DNA from 3 places in the Leptolyngbya subtilissima AS-A7 genome. Region 2 is predicted to be linked to each of the others. Evidence: predicted binding sites of a transcription regulator. Region 2 holds the regulator's gene; each other region holds the start of a gene.
The links. The regulator HrcA, encoded in region 2, represses chaperone genes, less so after heat shock. The targets are predictions, from matches to a motif close to ANTTAGCACTCNNNANTNNNGAGTGCTAANT.

Region 1 (6,188 bases), on a different contig from region 2:
GAGACTGGCGGCTCGAACATTCAGTTTGCGGTCAACCCCGACAACGGCGACTTTATCGTTATCGAGATGAACCCTCGAGTGTCGCGCAGCTCGGCGTTGGCCTCAAAGGCAACGGGCTTCCCGATCGCAAAATTCGCCGCCAAGCTGGCAGTGGGCTACACCCTCAACGAAATTTCCAACGACATTACCAAGAAAACCCCGGCCAGCTTTGAGCCCACTATCGACTACGTGGTGACCAAAATTCCCCGGTTTGCCTTCGAAAAATTCCCCGGCACCACCTCGACCCTGACCACCCAGATGAAGTCGGTGGGCGAGGCGATGGCGATCGGCCGCACCTTCCAGGAGTCGTTCCAGAAAGCGCTGCGATCGCTGGAGACTGGCCGGGCGGGCTGGGGCTGCGATCGCGCCGAAAAACTGCCCAGCCTCAACGAAATTCGCCCCAAGCTGCGCACCCCTAACCCCGATCGCATCTTTGATCTGCGCCACGCCATGCAGCTCGGCCTGACTGTCAACGATATCTTCGACCTGACCGCCATTGACCCCTGGTTTCTCAACCAGCTAGCCGGCCTGTTGCAGACCGAAAAGTTTCTCAAGCGCACTCCCCTGACAGAGCTGAGCTATGGGCAGATGCGGGCGGTCAAGCGCCAAGGCTTTAGCGATCGCCAGATCGCCTACGCCACCGGCACCCACGAAGACGCCGTGCGTGACTACCGCAAGGGGCTGGGCGTCATCCCCGTCTACAAAACCGTTGACACCTGCGCCGCCGAGTTTGAGGCCTTTACCCCCTACTACTACTCAACCTACGAAGACGAGACCGAGGTGCTGCCCAGCGATCGCCCCAAGGTGATGATTCTCGGCGGCGGCCCCAACCGCATCGGCCAGGGCATCGAGTTTGACTACTGCTGCTGCCACGCATCCTTTGCCCTGCGCGACGACGGCTACGAGACGATCATGGTCAACTCCAACCCGGAGACGGTGTCGACTGACTACGACACCAGCGATCGCCTCTACTTTGAGCCCCTGACCAAAGAAGACGTGCTCAACATCATCGAAGCTGAAAACCCCATCGGCATCATCATCCAGTTTGGCGGCCAAACCCCCCTCAAGCTCGCCGTTCCCCTTCAGCAATACCTCGCCTCCCTGCCCGCCGCCGACCCCTCGGCTAATCCACCCATCCACCCCCCCACCCAGATCTGGGGCACCTCCCCCGACTCCATCGACACCGCCGAAGACCGCGAACGCTTCGAGGCCATTCTGCGCGAACTCGACATCAAACAGCCCCCCAACGGTATGGCCCGCAGCTACCAGGATGCGCTCAAGGCGGCCCAGCAGATCGACTACCCCGTAGTGGTGCGCCCCAGCTACGTGCTCGGTGGCCGCGCCATGGAAATCGTCTACTCCGACACCGATCTGGAGCGCTACATGACCTACGCGGTGCATGTGGAGCCCGACCACCCCATCTTGATCGACAAGTTTTTGGAGAATGCGATCGAGGTGGATGTGGATGCGATCGCCGACCACACCGGTCAGGTCGTCATCGGCGGCATTATGGAGCACATCGAGCAGGCGGGCATTCACTCCGGCGACTCGGCCTGCTCTCTCCCCACCATGACCCTGCCCGACGCTGCCCTCGCCACCATCCGCGACTGGACAGTGAAGCTGGCCAAGCGCCTCAAGGTGATCGGCCTGATGAACATTCAGTTTGCAGTCAAAGGCGACCAGGTCTACATCATCGAGGCCAACCCCCGCGCCTCGCGCACAGTGCCTTTTGTGTCGAAGGCGATCGGCCATCCCCTGGCTAAGATTGCGGTGCGGGTGATGTCGGGCAAAACCCTGACCGATTTAGGCTTTACCGAAGAGGTAATTCCCCAACACATCTCCGTTAAAGAAGCGGTGCTGCCCTTCGATAAGTTTGCGGGCACCGACGCCCTGCTCGGCCCTGAAATGCGCTCCACAGGAGAAGTCATGGGCATTGACGCCGACTTTGGTAAAGCCTTTGCCAAGGCCGAACTAGGGGCCAACCAAAAGCTGCCCCTCGCTGGCACCGTTTTTATCTCCATGAACGATCGCGACAAAGCCGCCGTCATCCCTGTTGCCAAGGAACTGGCCGACATGGGCCTCAACCTGATCGCTACCTCCGGCACCCGCGCCGCCCTTATGGATGAGGGGCTCACCGTAAACCTCATTCTCAAAGTCCACGAAGGCCGCCCCAATGTTGAAGACGCAATCAAAAACAACGAAATTCAGCTGATTATTAACACCCCAGCCGGCAGTACTGCCCAGGAGGACGATCGCTCAATTCGCCGCACAGCCTTGGCTTACAAGGTACCGATCATCACTACAATCGCGGGAGCTAAAGCAACAGCCTCGGCCATCCAATCCCTGCAACAACACCCCCTCCAGGTGAAGTCCCTTCAGGAGTATGTGGGTATGTAGGCTGATTTTGCAAAAAGCTCTGCTCTGCGGGAGTACATAACACGGAGATAGCATAGGAGATGCTAGATAATCCCTGCCTTCAAGGAATTATCCAGCGAAGGTGGTGAATAATATACCGAGTCCCCATATCTCACTCTCAAGTTCATTGAATAAAGCACAAAAGTTACGAACTTTTCGACAAGCATAATGTTCAATTTCCTAGGATTTAGGTGTTATCCCACAGGCCTACTAGATAATGCTGGAAATCAAAGGCCTTATGTGTCGAATTGGCACTTAGTATGTGATTAGCAGCACGGGAGATACTGTGAAGAAAAAGGGATATCACATAGCATCTGAAGCCTCTTTAGTAATTTCTGACGAATACATAGGCTTATATGGTCGTGAAGAGTACAACGCTGCTGTCACTCATGTTTGTGATTTGATTCGAGCATCATATGCTTTGTTTGTGAATGGTAGTTATGCTCCTTCTGTTTTCTTGTCTATTACTGTCTTTGAAGATATTGCAAAAATAAAAGCTGGCCATATGCGTGCCTGGGGAAGTGAAAGGGAAAGGGTAAAGCGAAATAAAGACCCTCTCTTTCATCATGGGAAAAAGCATAAAATTTCGGTTGATCCTATTTACTTAATAGGTGATCGCATCGCCAATAGCATCGGTGATGAAAGAGCTAAAGAGATATTTGAAGGTTATGAATTAGGAGACTATTCACGGCTTAGGGAAGAGTCTCTGTATTTTTCACGCACCAAAAATGGATTGCACATCCCAGCGCGGAGTATAAGCCTTAGGCTAGCTGCCGAACACCTTCTGATAGCCATCGAGATATTCAGCGACGAATTTTGGGGAGTGACTGCTGAGGCTTCGGAGACTTGTGATACGACCGATGTACTGTACTCGGAAGTTGAAACAGTACTTAAGAGCAGCTAATGCCTGTATAAAGCCAGTTTAAAGGGTGCGCTTTAAAACCCCTGAGGCTTCTGTTATTTAACTATTTATCCAGCCGTCACCCCCTTGCCTGCGGGTCGTTACCCTAAGCTATTCGCCGCTGCGGTCTGTGGGTACAGGGTTTGACCAGGCGATGCGATCGCAGTACCCCAGTGCGGCTATCTGGTTAGTGGTCTCCATCAGCGCGGCATAGTCTAGACAAGACAGCCCCATCTGCCGTAGAGGATCGGTTATTGCGACTTACCGACCGTCTCCCACAGCGGTACTCTAGCGAGGTTAGCACTCTGGCATAGTGAGTGCTAAGTTTGTCTCTGGAGAGCTGAAAGACAGGACGACATGGCAAAAAGAATTTCCTTTGATGAGGCTTCGCGGCAGGCCCTCGAAAAAGGCGTCAACGCCTTAGCCGACGCCGTTAAAATCACCCTCGGCCCCAGGGGGCGCAACGTCGTACTTGAGAAAAAGTACGGGGCACCACAGATTGTCAACGACGGCATCACCATTGCCAAAGAGATCGAGCTAGAAGACGCCTTTGAAAATATGGGTGCTCGCCTCATGCAAGAGGTGGCCTCCAAGACCAAGGACCTGGCGGGCGATGGCACCACCACCGCTACCGTGCTGGCCCAGGCCATGGTTAAAGAAGGTCTGAAGAACGTGGCAGCGGGCACCAACCCCGTTAGCCTGCGCCGCGGCATCGACAAAGCCGTTGCCCTGCTGGTGAGCGAAATCGCCGCCGTGGCCAAGCCCGTAGAAGGCAATGCCACCATCGCCCAGGTCGCCACCGTCTCCGCTGGCAGCGACGAAGAGATCGGCAAAATGATTGCCGAAGCCATGGATAAGGTGACCAAAGATGGCGTCATCACCGTGGAAGAATCGAAGTCTCTCTACACCGAGCTAGATGTTGTCGAGGGGATGCAGTTCGATCGCGGCTACATTTCCCCCTACTTCGTCACCGACCAAGAGCGCATGGTGACCGAGCTTGACAACGCTCGCGTACTAATCGTCGACAAAAAAATCAGCTCTATTCAAGATCTGGTATCGGTGCTTGAGAAGGTAGCCCGCGAGGGTGCTCCCCTGCTGATCATTGCTGAAGACATCGAAGGCGAGGCTCTGGCGACCCTGGTGGTCAACAAAGCCCGCGGCGTGCTGAATGTGGCGGCGGTGAAAGCGCCAAGCTTTGGCGATCGCCGTAAGGCCATGCTTCAAGATATCGCAGTACTCACTGGCGGCCAGGTAATTTCTGAAGAAGTCGGCCTCAGCCTTGATACCGCCGACCTGTCCATGCTGGGCTTGGCTGTTAAAGCCACCATCACCAAAGACACCACCACCCTGGTGTCGGATGCGGGCAACAAAGCCGACATCGACAAGCGCATCGCTCAAATTCGTAAAGAGCTGGCCGTCACCGACTCTGACTACGACAAAGAGAAGCTCTCCGAACGCCTGGCTAAGCTAGCTGGCGGTGTCGCCGTAATCAAAGTCGGGGCCGCCACCGAAACCGAGCTCAAAGATCGCAAGCTGCGCATCGAAGATGCCCTCAGCGCCACCAAGGCTGCTGTAGAGGAAGGCATCGTCCCCGGTGGCGGTGCTACCCTGCTGCACTTGGCCCCCAAGCTGGAGTCGCTCAAAGCTTCTCTCAGCGCTGAGGAAGCCATCGGTGTAAATATTGTCATGCGGGCTGTGGAAGCACCCCTGCGGCAAATCGCCGACAACGCTGGCCAACCCGGCTCTGTGATTGTCGAAAAGGTGAAGGCCATGAGCTTCCCCACGGGCTACAACGCCCTCACGGGTGCCTACGAAGACCTGATTCAGGCGGGCATTATCGACCCGGCTAAGGTCGTGCGCTCTGGTCTGCAAGATGCGGCCTCGATCGCAGGTCTGCTGCTCACTACCGAGGCCCTAGTCGTCGATATCCCTGAGCCTCCCGCTCCCGCTGGTGACCCCGGCATGGGCGGTATGGGCGGCATGGGCGGCATGGGTGGCATGGGCGGCATGGGTGGTATGGGTGGCATGGGCGGCATGGGCATGATGTAGTCTGCCCCCAGTCATCTCTGAATAAATGCTTAACCCATAGGGGCACAGTTACGGCTGTGCCCCTATGCTTTATGTGGAATCGTTGAGAGTCAGAGCCATGTCGCGCCGCACACCAAACCCAGGGGGCTACCCATCCTCCTCGCCGGGCCAAGCCAATCAGGCAAGGGTCGAGCGAGTTGACGCAGAGGCGTTAAAAGCGGCGGCTTTTAACACCCTCAACGCCTCGCCCCGCGAGGGCAGAAAGAAACTGATTGACTTCAACTATTCGACCCCCGGTACGCTCCCTGGCACGTTGAATATTCCTGACGACGCCCTGCCCACAGAGCTGCATTTGATGGACTATGGCCCAGACACCCTGCGTACCGCCACCATCGACCACCCAGTTGAGTGCGAGGCTCTTGGCAAGCCCGAAACCGTCACCTGGCTCGATGCTCGCGGGTTGGGCAGCGAAGACATCCTGCGGCAAATCAGTCAGACCTTTGGCCTCCACCCCCTGATACTCGAAGACATTGTCAATGTGCCCCACCGTCCCAAGATCGACTTTTACGACGACAAAATTCTGATCATCATGCAGATGGTGCAGCCCAAAAGAACCGGTTCTGGGGTGGGCAGTGAGCAGGTGAGCTTTGTCATGGGCAATGGCTTTCTGGTCACGTTTCAGGAAGAGCCAAATTGGGACTCGTTTAACCCGGTGCGCGATCGCATTCGGCGCGGCACCGGCACCATTCGCACGCAGGGGGCCGACTACCTGGCCTATGCCCTGATGGATACCATCGTCGATAGC
Region 2 (6,188 bases):
CCGACAAGGGCACCGAGGCCAATATCTACATCGGCATGCGCTATTGGTACCCCTTCACCGAAGAGGCCGTGGCTCAAATTAAGCGCGACGGGGTCGAAAAGCTGGTGGTGCTGCCCCTCTATCCCCAGTTTTCGATCAGCACTAGCGGCTCCAGCTTTCGTCTGCTGGAGCGGCTGTGGCTCGAAGACCCGGCTCTTCAGCGCATTGTCTACACCGCTATCCCCTCTTGGTACGAGCGCCCTGGCTATAGCGAGGCCATGGCCGACCTGATCGCCCAGGAGCTCGACAAACTCGAAAACCCCGACCAGGCCCACATTTTCTTCAGCGCCCACGGGGTGCCCGTCAGCTACGTCGAAGAAGCCGGCGATCCCTACCAGCGCGAGATCGAGCACTGCACCGAGCTGATCATGCGATCGCTCAATCGCCCCAATCCCCACACCCTGGCCTACCAGAGTCGGGTCGGGCCAGTGGAGTGGCTCCAGCCCTACACCGAAGATGCGATCGAGCAGCTCGCCCAGCAGGGTGTAAAAGACTTAGTGGTAGTTCCCATCAGCTTTGTCTCCGAGCACATTGAGACTTTGCAAGAGATCGATATTGAGTATCGCGAAATTGCCGAAGAAGCGGGTATTCACGGGTTTCACCGCGTGCCTGCCCTCAACACCCATCCCCGCTTTATTGCCGACATGGCCGACATGGTCACCGAGGCTCTAGAGGCCCCGCGCCAGCTCTTCTCCGACGTGGTGCAGCCCGACAAAAAAGTCAAAATTTACCCCCAAGAGCGATCGGCCTGGGGGCTTACCCCCGTTGCGGAGGTGTGGAATGGGCGACTGGCTATGGTGGGCTTTTTGGCTCTGCTGCTAGAGCTGGTCAGCGGGCGCGGCCCGCTGCATTTCGTGGGCATTCTCTAGGGCCGCGATCGCCGCGGCCAATGCTGCCACAGGTACGAGGTGCGAATCACCAGCCACAGCAGTAGCAGCGCAATAATGCCCCCCTGATTGGGGGCATCAAAGGCCAATATGGCGAGCACTATGCACAGCCCGTCAACTACAAAAAAGCTCCAAAGGGGTGGGCGACGAGGCCGAAAAAAGAGACCCATCTGCAACAGCTGAATCACCAAGGCTAACAGGGCGCTGATCAGGCCAATTAGGGGGTAGATCCAGCCTTCTAGGCCAAAGGTTCGAGCTACCCCTAGCCCTGCCAAAGCGCCGACACCAGGGCTCAATATCAGCTCTAAACCCTGAAAAAATCGCTGGCTGTCACTGCTCTTCGACAGCATCAGCTCAGCCATCGACCAGCTCACCAGCACCCCCAATACCAGAGCCGGGGGCAACCGTGATAGCAGGGGCACATTAGACCAGAGCTGGGGGCCAGACAGCAGGCCAATAAGCAGCAGCGGCAGCGCCAGCCGCAGCCCCGTCGCCGCCGCGATCGACAAAATAGCCAGTAATTCTGTAATAATCACGGTCTTCCCTTTTCGGCTCGGGCTGTTTTCAGGGATACCCTATTCGCTCAGGGCAGTAGATAGGTAGTCGGCCGCCGCTTTAACCACCGCCACCGCATTTTCGTACACCATACGGGTTGGTCCTAATACCCCCACACTGCCAACAGAGGTATCGTGTCGGGTGTAGTTAGACACTACCAGGGCACAGCCCTGCATGGGCTCTAAAGGATTTTCAGCGCCAATCCACACTTTAACGTCTACGCCCTTTAGCGTCTGAGTTGCCACGGGCGGGGTGGCAAAAAACAACGGCCACAGCTGCGACTGATCTTCTTCTAGCAGACGCACGATCGACTGAATGCGCTGGGCATCGGAGAACTCGGGCTGGCGCAGCACCTCAGCCAGGCCGCTGATCACCAGTTGAGGGGTTTCGGCGGCCTGCGATCGCAGGGCTAAATCCCCCAGTGCCTGGCATAACAGCACTCCGTAATGCTCAAATTCGGCGTCGAGATCGCCCCAGTTGAGGGTAGTTACATCTGCCAGGGGCCGACCCCGCAGGTGGTGAGTTAAAAAGTTAGACAAAATTTCTAGATCCCGGCGACCGGGTTCTCCGGCTGCCCCCGATGTAGCCGAACCCAACACTGCTGGCAACTGCACTACCACCGACTGGGTCGCCAACGAGTCGAGCACCACCACCATCAGCACCTGCCCCCCATCTACCACTACCAGCTGAATGTGGCGAATGAGTACGGTATTGGCTTGGGGCACGGTTACCAAGGCCAGGTAGCCACTGATCTGGGCCAAAATCTGAGTCGCCTCCTTTAGCAGCGACTCCAGGCTACGGCCCATCCAGTGCAGCTCTTCTGACAACGCCGCATCAACTCGGCGACCCACCCGAGCCGACGGCGACATCAGCCGATCTACGTAAAGTCGATAACCAAAATCAGAGGGCACTCGCCCTGACGAGGTATGGGGTTGATAGAGCAGCCCATATTTCTCGAGCAAGCCCATGGTGTTGCGCACCGTAGCTGGACTAACCCGTAGGTTATATTCCTGGGCTAAGGCCCGTGACCCAACTGGCTCTGCTGTGGCAATGTAGTGACGAATGGTGGCCTGAAGCACCTGCTCATGGCGAGCACTCAGGGGAGGGGCAGGGTCCATAGGGTGGTTGGTATAAAACTCAACTACGGCATTGCCCTACCATAACAGATGTTTTCTGGTGTTCAGCATTACCCCTCAGCCTCCAAGCCCATGTCTACAGGTCTGTGCTCTGGCTAAAGAATTCACCCACCTTAAAGCTAGCAGTGCTCTCGAGCTGAGCCATCGTCGATCGCGTAATCAGCTTGCCCTGCTCCACCAGCACCTCACCGGTAATGGGGTGCAGCAGATCTTGGTCTGCCCGGCGACCAATTAGAGCCTCAATGTCCTGGAGAGAATTGACGTACATCCCCGGTGGTAGCTCGACGATGACGCCGTTGTTCACTACTCGGGCTTGGCAGGCCAACCGCGAATTGGGCTTGCAAGAGGTAATTACCTCCAGGGTGCGCTGCTCACGGCGGTTGATCGGAGTCAGTGCCTCCATACCCGACTGCACGTAGATATGGCAAGTAGCGCACATACCTCGGCCGCCGCACTCCTTGAGTACATCTAAATCTTTGTTTAGAAGGACCGAAAGCAGGTTGCCGTTGGTTTCAACGGAGGTTTCTTGGGCAATAGGCTCTAGGCGAACAGTTTTGGCCATGGGTACTACGGGGGTAAAAATATAGAAGAAAGAGCCTGGTTATCAGCTAAGAGCATAGCGGCAGCCATGGGGACCTGCTCAAGCCCCGCTTAGCTAGCTACTGGACGAGAGCTCTAGCAAAAGACCCTTCTCCTGAGGGGTAAGGGTCTGGCCAGTAGCCAGAGTTTGAAAATTGCGGATAGTTCTGCCGCCGCGACCCAAAAAGGCTGTCACCCAGTCTTTTATCCACTGCTGTTGTTCTGCTGTCAAAGGCGCTTTACCATCGGCGGTAACAGTAAAGTGGGCATCCTTTTGAATCTCAAACTGCTCTAGCCAGGGGTGAGCTGGGCGCGATTGCTTCCAAGTGTTGATCACCATGGTTTTTCCCAGGTATTGGATAGCCCCATCACTGAGGTGGTTGAGGGCAGCAATTACCTCATGGCAGCTTGGAGTTAGGGTACCCCGTTTAGGGGCCGTAGGCTCCAGCGGAGGGGCTGCAGCCCCAGAAATCGTGCTAGCACCGCCGAGGGTGACGCAGCCAGCCAGCAGGCGAAAGGTAGACACTGCATTGTGGGGAGCTTCTACCAAAGTGGCCTTGAGCTGACCAATCGCCGTGCGATAGTCGGCCAGGGGCATTTGGTCGGTAATGAGCACCAGCAAAATCAGGCCCTGATCGAGCTTGTAGATATGGGCCAGCTGGTTGGCAAAGCGAAAGGTAAAGGTGTCGAAATGGGCGGGAGTGGTTTCGACCACCTGCTGAATACCCTGGGCGAGGGCATCCTGCTGATGGGAGTTGAGGCTAATGTCTGGCCCAAAGAAGAAGGGGCGGTTGCGTCCGTCAATGAGCGCCATCCCAGAGATGCCGGGCAAATTCAGGACATTCTGGATCACCTGACGTTTCATAAATCCTTAGGGTCTCGCTCTAAATTTTGGTGTTGAGTGTCCCGAACCAAGTAATCTAGGGATGGCAGACTTAATTCAGCACCGGCCTAAAAGGCATGAGCTTGGGTCATTAGTTTACCCAGGGGTGGTGCGGTGGCACCACGGGGAGCAGCCTGTATTACTATCATGGTTTGTTGGCAGCCCAGGATTATCGTACGTTAGGGTTAATGCCCATGTCTGACCTTCCCTTTACCCTCGATCAGCTGCGTATTCTCAAAGCTATTGCAGCGGAGGGCAGCTTCAAACGAGCGGCAGACAGCCTATACGTGTCTCAGCCAGCAGTCAGTCTTCAGGTGCAAAACCTAGAGCGCCAGCTAGATGTGCCGCTGTTTGACCGGGGTGGGCGACGGGCACAGCTCACCGAGGCAGGGCATTTGCTGCTGAGCTACGGCGATCGCATTCTTAGCTTGTGTCAAGAGACCTGCCGCGCCATTGAGGATCTGCAAAACTTGCAGGGGGGCACCTTGATTATCGGCGCCAGCCAAACCACTGGCACTTACTTGTTACCCCGGATGATTGGCCTGTTTCGCCAAAAATATGCCGATGTGGCGGTGCAGCTGCATGTGCACTCCACCCGCCGTACCGCTTGGAGTGTGGCCAATGGCCAGGTTGACCTAGCAATCATCGGTGGCGAACTGCCTCCCGAACTACAGGACTCTTTAGAAAGAGTGCCCTACGCCGAGGATGAACTCGCACTGATCATGCCGATGTATCATCCGCTGGCCAGTCAAGCGGTAATTCAGCGGGAAGACCTCTACAAGCTGCACTTCATCGCCCTTGATTCGCAGTCGACCATTCGCAAGGTGATCGACCAAGTCCTGACCCGCTGCGGCATCGAAACTCGCCGGCTCAAAATTGAGATGGAGCTCAACTCCATTGAGGCGATTAAAACCGCTGTGCAGTCAGGGTTGGGAGTGGCTTTTGTGTCTAACTCAGCGATCGAGAAAGAGTTGCAGATGGGGGTACTGCATCGGGCTAAGATCGATTCAGTGGTTGTCAACCGCACCCTGTCAGTCATCTTTAACCCGAACCGTTATCGATCTAAGGCCGCCGCCGCTTTTACCGCTGAGATTTTGCCTCAGTTCACCAATCTACCTTTGAACTTCAAGCCCATAGGTGCGGAGAAAAACGGGGCTGACAAGAACGGCACTAAGCCTACCGCTCCACCGCCAGAGCCCCTTAACCTCAGCCCTTAAAAATTTTCTGTACAAGGCCAACCTGCCTACGCCTCCCGGACTGCTGCTGGGTCGCCCGGAATCGCAATCAAACCATCTTTGTGAATGTGAATCAGCTTGCGCTGGCGCAGTTTGCCCATCAGACGGGTCACCGTCACCCGCGTGGAACCAATGGCGCTGCCAATCTGGGCATGGGTCAGGGACCAGGGCAGGTAGTAGCCAGCCTCATAGGGCTCGCCAAATTCTTCGATCAGCAGGGTGAGAAAGCCGAGCAGGCGATCAATAGTGCGCCGCTGGCCTAGGGTGCTCAGCCACAGCAGTTTGCGCTGGTGCTGGTACCGAAAGGCATCGAGCACCTCGCGCCGAAAGTGGGGCCAATTGTCGAGATCGCTCCAGTACAACCAGATCACGGTGGTCTGATCGACGTGGGCAAAGCTCTGCAGCAAGAAGGGCGACTGAGCCACAATTTCAAAGGGCTGACCGGCCCCGACAAATCCTAAAAATGCCTCTTCACTCAGCCCAACCGCTAACCCGTCGGCGGCGACGTCATCGCTGGATTCATCTAACTCTGGGCCAGCCAACTCCGAAGCTAGCTCAGTACCCTGGGCGCTGCCCACTAGGCGCACAGAGCCCCGCTCAACCAGGTACAGCAACCCAGAGCGGGCAGGGATGCGCTCGTCTTTATTAAAGGTTCTGGCCCTATAGTGGGCATGGGCCCAGTCGGTAATGCGCTGCCAGGTCAAGAACGGTCGGGCATTGTCGGAGCGAGGGGATGATTGCATAGCAATAGCTGGGCTAAACGGTACAGACCGTGACCATGGGGCAAAGGGTAGGTGCGATCGCTCAGGACGAGTGAGTAATGTCAGCAGCACTCACCGGGTTAGACTACCACTCCGTTGGGGACAGGCGGGTT
Region 3 (6,188 bases), 180 kb from region 2:
AAAGCAGCTCGAAAAAGTCGGTACAGTACAAAGCGCCCTATATCGTGAAGAAGCCCAGGCACTACTGGCCGACGACACCGTTAGTCTCAAGTGGCGACGGGCGATCGCCGATCGCCTCAACCGAGCCAACCACGACCTGGCCCTGCACACAGTCAGCAGCGAAGACAGCTACTAAACATCCAATAACCCTCGGCTGAACCCAGCTCATTCACAACTGGAGTTAGCCCAATGACGCCCGGCGGAGCAAGTCTCCGCTGGGCGTTTGGCTGGGTTCCCAAAGGGCGGCCAGGTCGGATCGCCCCAACCATGTATAGTCTCAAATCACTGCAGGAGCAGGCTGAAGAGCACTGAGGGAGGTCGCAGCCCAGCTACTTTCCCAATCGGAGATTCCCAGAGTTTCACTTTGGGCAACCGCTCCAGACAGCGCCAAATCATCGGCAGCCAGCGCTGGCATCGCACCATTACTGGGCTGCAAGTACCCTGCCTCTAGGAGGCTAGTCTGAAACACATCTGCCAGCAGCGCGTGCACAGTGGTAGTCGGGTGCTGCTGATCCCACCAGAAGTAGCCGGGGTCGTCAAGTAGCCCTTGGTTCAGCAGCGGGTCAGTGACATTGGTAAAACCGAACTCCGCTGGAGACCCAATAATTTCATTGGTCAGCCCAAACAGGTCGACCGGAATAATGTCGATCGTAGCGGACAGACTTTGCTCCAGCGCCTCTAGCGTACTGGCCAAGCCAGCATTAAACGCCTGGCTGAGCGCCGTGGCCTGGGCACTGGTGCCATCACCCAGGGCGCGGGGCGTCAGGCCTAGGTTGGGCAGGTTAGGCACTAAAAATGTATCGGCCCCCCGCGCCGCTAGGCTGCCAATCGCCGTGGCAATGTTCTGCAACGAGTTGGCCAAAAAGGCTGGAATTGCATTGGGGTCGCTAGGCAAATTAAACAAATCGTTGGCCCCGGCCCACACTACATAAAGACTGTCAGGGTCAGCCGCGCCTTCCCCGATGCCGCCCAGATAGCTGTCGATTTCGTCGAGCAAGCCCGGTAGGTTAGTCTCTGTGCCCGTGAGCGAGGTAATTAGGGGGTCGAGGCCGTTGTCTCGGCCCGTGGTGGCTCCCCCCACGGCAAAGTTTTCCACCTCGGCAGGCTCTAGTCCGATATCGCTAGCCAGGTAATCAACCCAAAGATCGCCATTCGCAAATCGGCCTTCAGAATAGGGAAAGGGCGGGAAAAAGCCCGTCAGCCCAAACAGGTTGCCAGGGTCTGACAGACTGTCGCCAAAGATCGTCAGACCATCAAAGCTGGGCACCAGCGCCTGGGCTTGAAAATTCTCGGCAGTAAGGCTGGTCGCTTCCACATTCAGGAGAATGACGCTGGGCTCTGGCTGATTCAAGTAGCGCAGGGTGGTGTTTGCCCCCTGCTGGGCGATCGCAATCTGCCCAAAACTCAAGCCCCCTGGCAGCAAAAAGCGATCGCTTCCAGGAGCAAAATCCACCACGGTATCGACCCGGCCATCGTTTTTGAGCACCACGGTATCCTGCCCCGGCCCGGTAAAGAGCTGGTTATTGCCCAAACCCCCATCGAGAGCATCATTGCCCAGGCCACCCAAAAGCCAGTCATTTCCTTCGGCCCCAAACAGCTGTTTGTTGCCCCAGAGGCCTACTAAAATTTCGTCTTCCGTGCCGCCATTGAGCACGTCATCGCCAAAGCCACTGACTAAAACGGTGCTGCCAAAAATATCAAGGGGATTGAGACTAGTAAGAAACGGATTCAAAAAAGACGGTAAAAGCGATGCCATAACGCCTCCAGAAAGTGCAGTGGGTTGAGTAAAAAGCTATGCCCAGAGTAGCGAATAGCACACCTGACTGACTCATAGTCTAGGTTGACTGAGCACCACATTCACGCCCAGCAAAATTAGCCCCATGCTAGCCACCATCGTCGCCGTCAGGGGCTCTCGAAAAAACAGCCAGGCTAGCCCCGCCACAAAGATCGGCACCAAACTATAGACGACGCTGGCGGTGCGGGTGGGGCCAACCTGCTGAATGCTGAGGTTAAACAATAGATAGGCCACACCCGACGCTGCCACACCCATGTACAGAATGGCGATCGATGAAGCCAAAGAAAGAGTCGCCAGCTGTAGCCACCAGCGTTCTAACGAGGCCAGTACTAGGAGTTGCCCAACGCCGGCCACAGCGGCATAAAAGGTAATCGTCAATCCCGAATACCGCTGGCTCAGCTGTTTGATGATTAAGGAATACACCACCCAGCACAGCACGGCGCACAGCATCAGCCCATCGCCCCGGTTGAGTTTTAGGGTGAGCAGGGTGGTAATGTTGCCCCGAGTCAGCAGGGTTAGCACCCCCAACAGCGCCAGCGCTATGCCGCCGTACTGGCGGCGGCTCAGCCGCTCACCAATAAACAGCGCCGCCATCACCCCTGTCACCACTGGATTGAAGGCGTTGATAATGGCGGTGTTAGCCGTAGCCGTGTAGCGCAGGCTGCTAAAGAAAAAATAGTGATAACCCACCACCCCAAATAGACCCAATAGCACCATCGATCCCCAGTCGGCGCGGGCGACGGTGAGGGCTTTAACCGGCTGGGCACTGCCGCTGATAAATAGACCCAAAACTCCCATAGCAATGACGTAGCGCAGCAGCGAGGTAGTCAGCGGCCCCAGATCGACCGTAGTGTATTTGCCCGCCACAAAGCTGCCCGCAAACAAAAAGCTGGTGAGAATGGGCAGCAAAACCTTGAGTTTGAGCATCGATCAATCCTACACAGCGCCAACCAGTTCGGGAACCCGTACAGGGGGCTTTGTTGCGATCGCCCCCCTGGCGTCGTAAATTAGCACTCGGAGCTTGCGAGTGCTAAGCTTCGAAAGTTCGTGTAATGCGTCTGAGCGGGGCCGAGTGCTAACTCCCCCAGACGCTGTCTTAATAGCAAATCCGGAGAAGCATTGTATGGCAGCTATCACTTTGGCGGCATCTAGCGTTAAGCCCCTAGCCGATCGAGTTTTGATTAAAGTAAGTGCGTCCGAAGAGACCACTGCTGGCGGCATTCTGCTACCTGACACCGCCAAGGAAAAGCCTCAGGTGGGCGAGATCACCGCCGTAGGCCCCGGTAAAACCGACGACAAAGGCACCCGCCAATCGCTGGAAGTCAAAGTTGGCGACAAGGTGCTCTATTCCAAGTATGCCGGCACCGACATCAAGCTGGGCGGCGACGAGTTTGTTCTGCTGTCTGAGAAAGACATCCTCGCCGTTCTCGGCTAAACCGATTCTGGACTTGGAATTTTGGAATTGGCCGTAGGGTGGGCAGTGTCCACTGCTAACTGTGCCGAGTTTGGTTGGGTTTCGCTACTGCTTCACCTAACTGACTAAGCTTCCAAACTTTCATTCCTAGCATCTGAAACTCTCTTCCCTTAACGTTTTCACATTCACTCCTAAATCTTCCCGGAGAACATTGAATCTATGGCTAAGCGCATTGTCTACAACGAAAACGCCCGTCGCGCCCTCGAAAGAGGTATGGACATTCTGACTGAGGCCGTGGCCGTCACCCTCGGTCCCAAAGGCCGCAACGTGGTGCTCGAGAAGAAGTTTGGCGCTCCTCAGATTGTTAATGACGGCGTCACCATCGCCAAAGAAATTGAACTCGAAGACAACATCGAGAACACCGGCGTAGCCCTGATTCGTCAGGCCGCTTCCAAAACCAACGACGCTGCTGGTGACGGCACCACCACCGCTACTGTCCTGGCCCACGCCATGGTTAAAGAAGGGATGCGCAACGTCGCCGCTGGCGCCAACGCCATCTCCCTCAAGCGTGGCATCGACAAAGCCACTGCCTTCCTGGTTGAGAAAATTGCTGAGCACGCCCGTCCCGTCGGCGACTCTAAGTCCATTGCTCAGGTGGGTTCCATCTCCGCCGGTAACGACGAAGAAGTGGGCGCCATGATCGCTGAAGCCATGGAGAAAGTGGGCCGCGAAGGCGTCATCTCACTAGAAGAAGGCAAGTCGATGACCACCGAACTGGAGGTCACCGAAGGGATGCGCTTTGACAAGGGCTATGTCTCCCCCTACTTCGTCACCGACACCGAGCGCATGGAAGCGGTGCTGGATGAACCCTACATCCTGATCACCGACAAGAAAATTGCTCTGGTGCAGGATCTAGTGCCCGTGCTGGAGCAAGTCGCTCGTTCCGGTCGTCCCCTGATCATCATTGCCGAAGACATCGAGAAAGAGGCTCTGGCTACCCTGGTAGTCAACCGTCTGCGCGGTGTGCTGAATGTGGCCGCTGTGAAAGCGCCTGGGTTTGGCGATCGCCGCAAAGCAATGCTCGAAGACATCGCTGTGCTTACTGGCGGTCAGGTGATCTCTGAAGACACCGGCCTCAAGCTCGACAACACCAAGCTTGACATGCTGGGTCAGGCCCGTCGCCTCACTATTACCAAAGACACCACCACCATCGTCGCCGAAGGCAACGAGCAGGATGTCAAGGCCCGCTGTGAGCAGATTCGTCGCCAGATCGACGAAACCGAGTCGACCTATGACAAAGAGAAGCTGCAAGAGCGCCTGGCTAAGCTCTCCGGCGGTGTCGCCGTCATCAAAGTCGGTGCCGCCACCGAAACCGAGATGAAGGACCGCAAGCTGCGCCTTGAAGACGCCATCAACGCCACCAAGGCAGCTGTTGAAGAAGGCATCGTCCCCGGTGGCGGTACCACTCTGGCCCACCTGGTGCCCGACCTCACCACCTGGCTCGAAGCCAACCTCACCGCTGAAGAGCACACTGGGGCTGCGATCGTGGCCCGTGCCCTGGCCGCTCCTCTGATGCGCATTGCCCAGAACGCTGGCCAAAACGGTGCCGTAATCGCCGAGCGCGTCAAAGAGAAGGACTTCAACGTCGGCTACAACGCCGCCAACGGTGAGTTCGTCGACATGTTTGACGCCGGTATCGTTGACCCCGCGAAGGTGACCCGCTCTGCTCTGCAGAACGCGGCCTCCATCGCCGGTATGGTGCTGACCACCGAGTGCATCGTGGTCGATCTGCCCGAACCCAAAGAAGGTGCCCCCGCAGGCGCTGGCATGGGCGGCGACTTCGACTACTAAGCGGCTGCGTTAGCAACCAGACGAGATTAGGAAAATGCCACAGGGCTGCTACTTTGTAAAATCTGGTTTCTAGCAACAAGCCGCTAACATAAAAGCCGTCCTAAACTATAGGGCGGCTTTTTTGTTGTAAACGAGGTGTAGCGCCAAGTTCTTTCTTCAGGCAGAGAGACAGAGTTAGCCTAGGAGTACGACCCTTAGAACAGCAGACTCAATCAAAGTCACTATTTAAGTAACACCGATAGCCAGGTCTTGAACGTCCTGGCTCTCTTTATGCCAAGGGCCGCATTATGTTTCTCTTCCTAGTAGAACCCGTCTCAGAAACGTTAAAAGAACCAATTACAACGTTTGTGTTGTTACTGGCGATTGTGCTGATCACACCGCCCATTTTTGAACGGTTCAGGCTACCTGGATTAATCGGACTATTGCTAGCTGGGGTGTTATTTGGCAGCAGCGGCTTGGGGTGGCTAAATGCTGACGCCGACATCATGAAACTGTTTGCAGAAATCGGCAAAATTTATTTGATGTTTGTGGCTGGTCTTGAAATTGACCTAGCCCTATTTGAAAAAACGCGCGATCGCTCCCTCGGCTTTGGGATGCTAACCTTTGCTGTCCCGATGCTGGGCGGGATTGCGGTTGGTTTATTCTTTAACTTTGGCTGGTTGGCGGCGGTGTTAATTGGTTCGCTGTTGGCCTCTCACACGCTGCTGGCTTACCCCATTGTGCAGCGGTTTGGCATTGTGAATAATGAAGCAGTGACCGTCACCGTTGGAGCGACAATCTTTACAGACATTGGGTCGCTGCTGGTGCTGGCCATCTGTCTGGGTATCAATCAGGGAGACTTTTCAGCGCTTAAGCTAGCCACGCTGTTGGGGTCACTAACTCTATACACGATCGCAGTCTTAGTGGGTCTCAAACAGCTCGGCAGGCTGTTCTTTAGCAAAACGGGTAAAGACGAGGGCAACCAGTTTCTGTTTGTGATGCTCTCTGTGTTTCTCTGCGCCTTGGGAGCCCAGCTAATTGGGGTAGAAAGCATTATTGGGGCTTTTCTGGCGGGGCTAGCTATCAACAGCGTCATTGGCGATGGCCCGG

Region 1: a site for HrcA is predicted at 3,651-3,681, ahead of groL (chaperonin GroEL). Genes of this name have one in related genera too.
Region 3: a site for HrcA is predicted at 2,840-2,870, ahead of groES (co-chaperone GroES). Genes of this name have one in related genera too.

What each region holds. Positions count from the first base shown of each region.
Region 1 is NZ_JAMPKY010000003.1:283,253-289,440, forward strand. Features, by position in the region: gene carB (carbamoyl-phosphate synthase large subunit) at 1-2,436, shown strand, start outside; gene NC979_RS08660 (AbiV family abortive infection protein) at 2,717-3,358, shown strand; gene NC979_RS08665 (hypothetical protein) at 3,467-3,589, opposite strand; gene groL (chaperonin GroEL) at 3,713-5,404, shown strand; gene corA (magnesium/cobalt transporter CorA) at 5,502-6,188, shown strand, end outside.
Region 2 is NZ_JAMPKY010000006.1:269,427-275,614, forward strand. Features, by position in the region: gene hemH (ferrochelatase) at 1-908, shown strand, start outside; gene NC979_RS14970 (DUF4126 family protein) at 905-1,462, opposite strand; gene hrcA (heat-inducible transcriptional repressor HrcA) at 1,502-2,599, opposite strand; gene NC979_RS14980 (2Fe-2S iron-sulfur cluster-binding protein) at 2,694-3,179, opposite strand; gene NC979_RS14985 (hypothetical protein) at 3,273-4,061, opposite strand; gene NC979_RS14990 (LysR family transcriptional regulator) at 4,274-5,296, shown strand; gene NC979_RS14995 (Crp/Fnr family transcriptional regulator) at 5,323-6,057, opposite strand.
Region 3 is NZ_JAMPKY010000006.1:93,163-99,350, forward strand. Features, by position in the region: gene NC979_RS14175 (hypothetical protein) at 1-175, shown strand, start outside; gene NC979_RS14180 (SGNH/GDSL hydrolase family protein) at 317-1,795, opposite strand; gene NC979_RS14185 (DMT family transporter) at 1,868-2,761, opposite strand; gene groES (co-chaperone GroES) at 2,958-3,269, shown strand; gene groL (chaperonin GroEL) at 3,468-5,099, shown strand; gene NC979_RS14200 (cation:proton antiporter domain-containing protein) at 5,387-6,188, shown strand, end outside.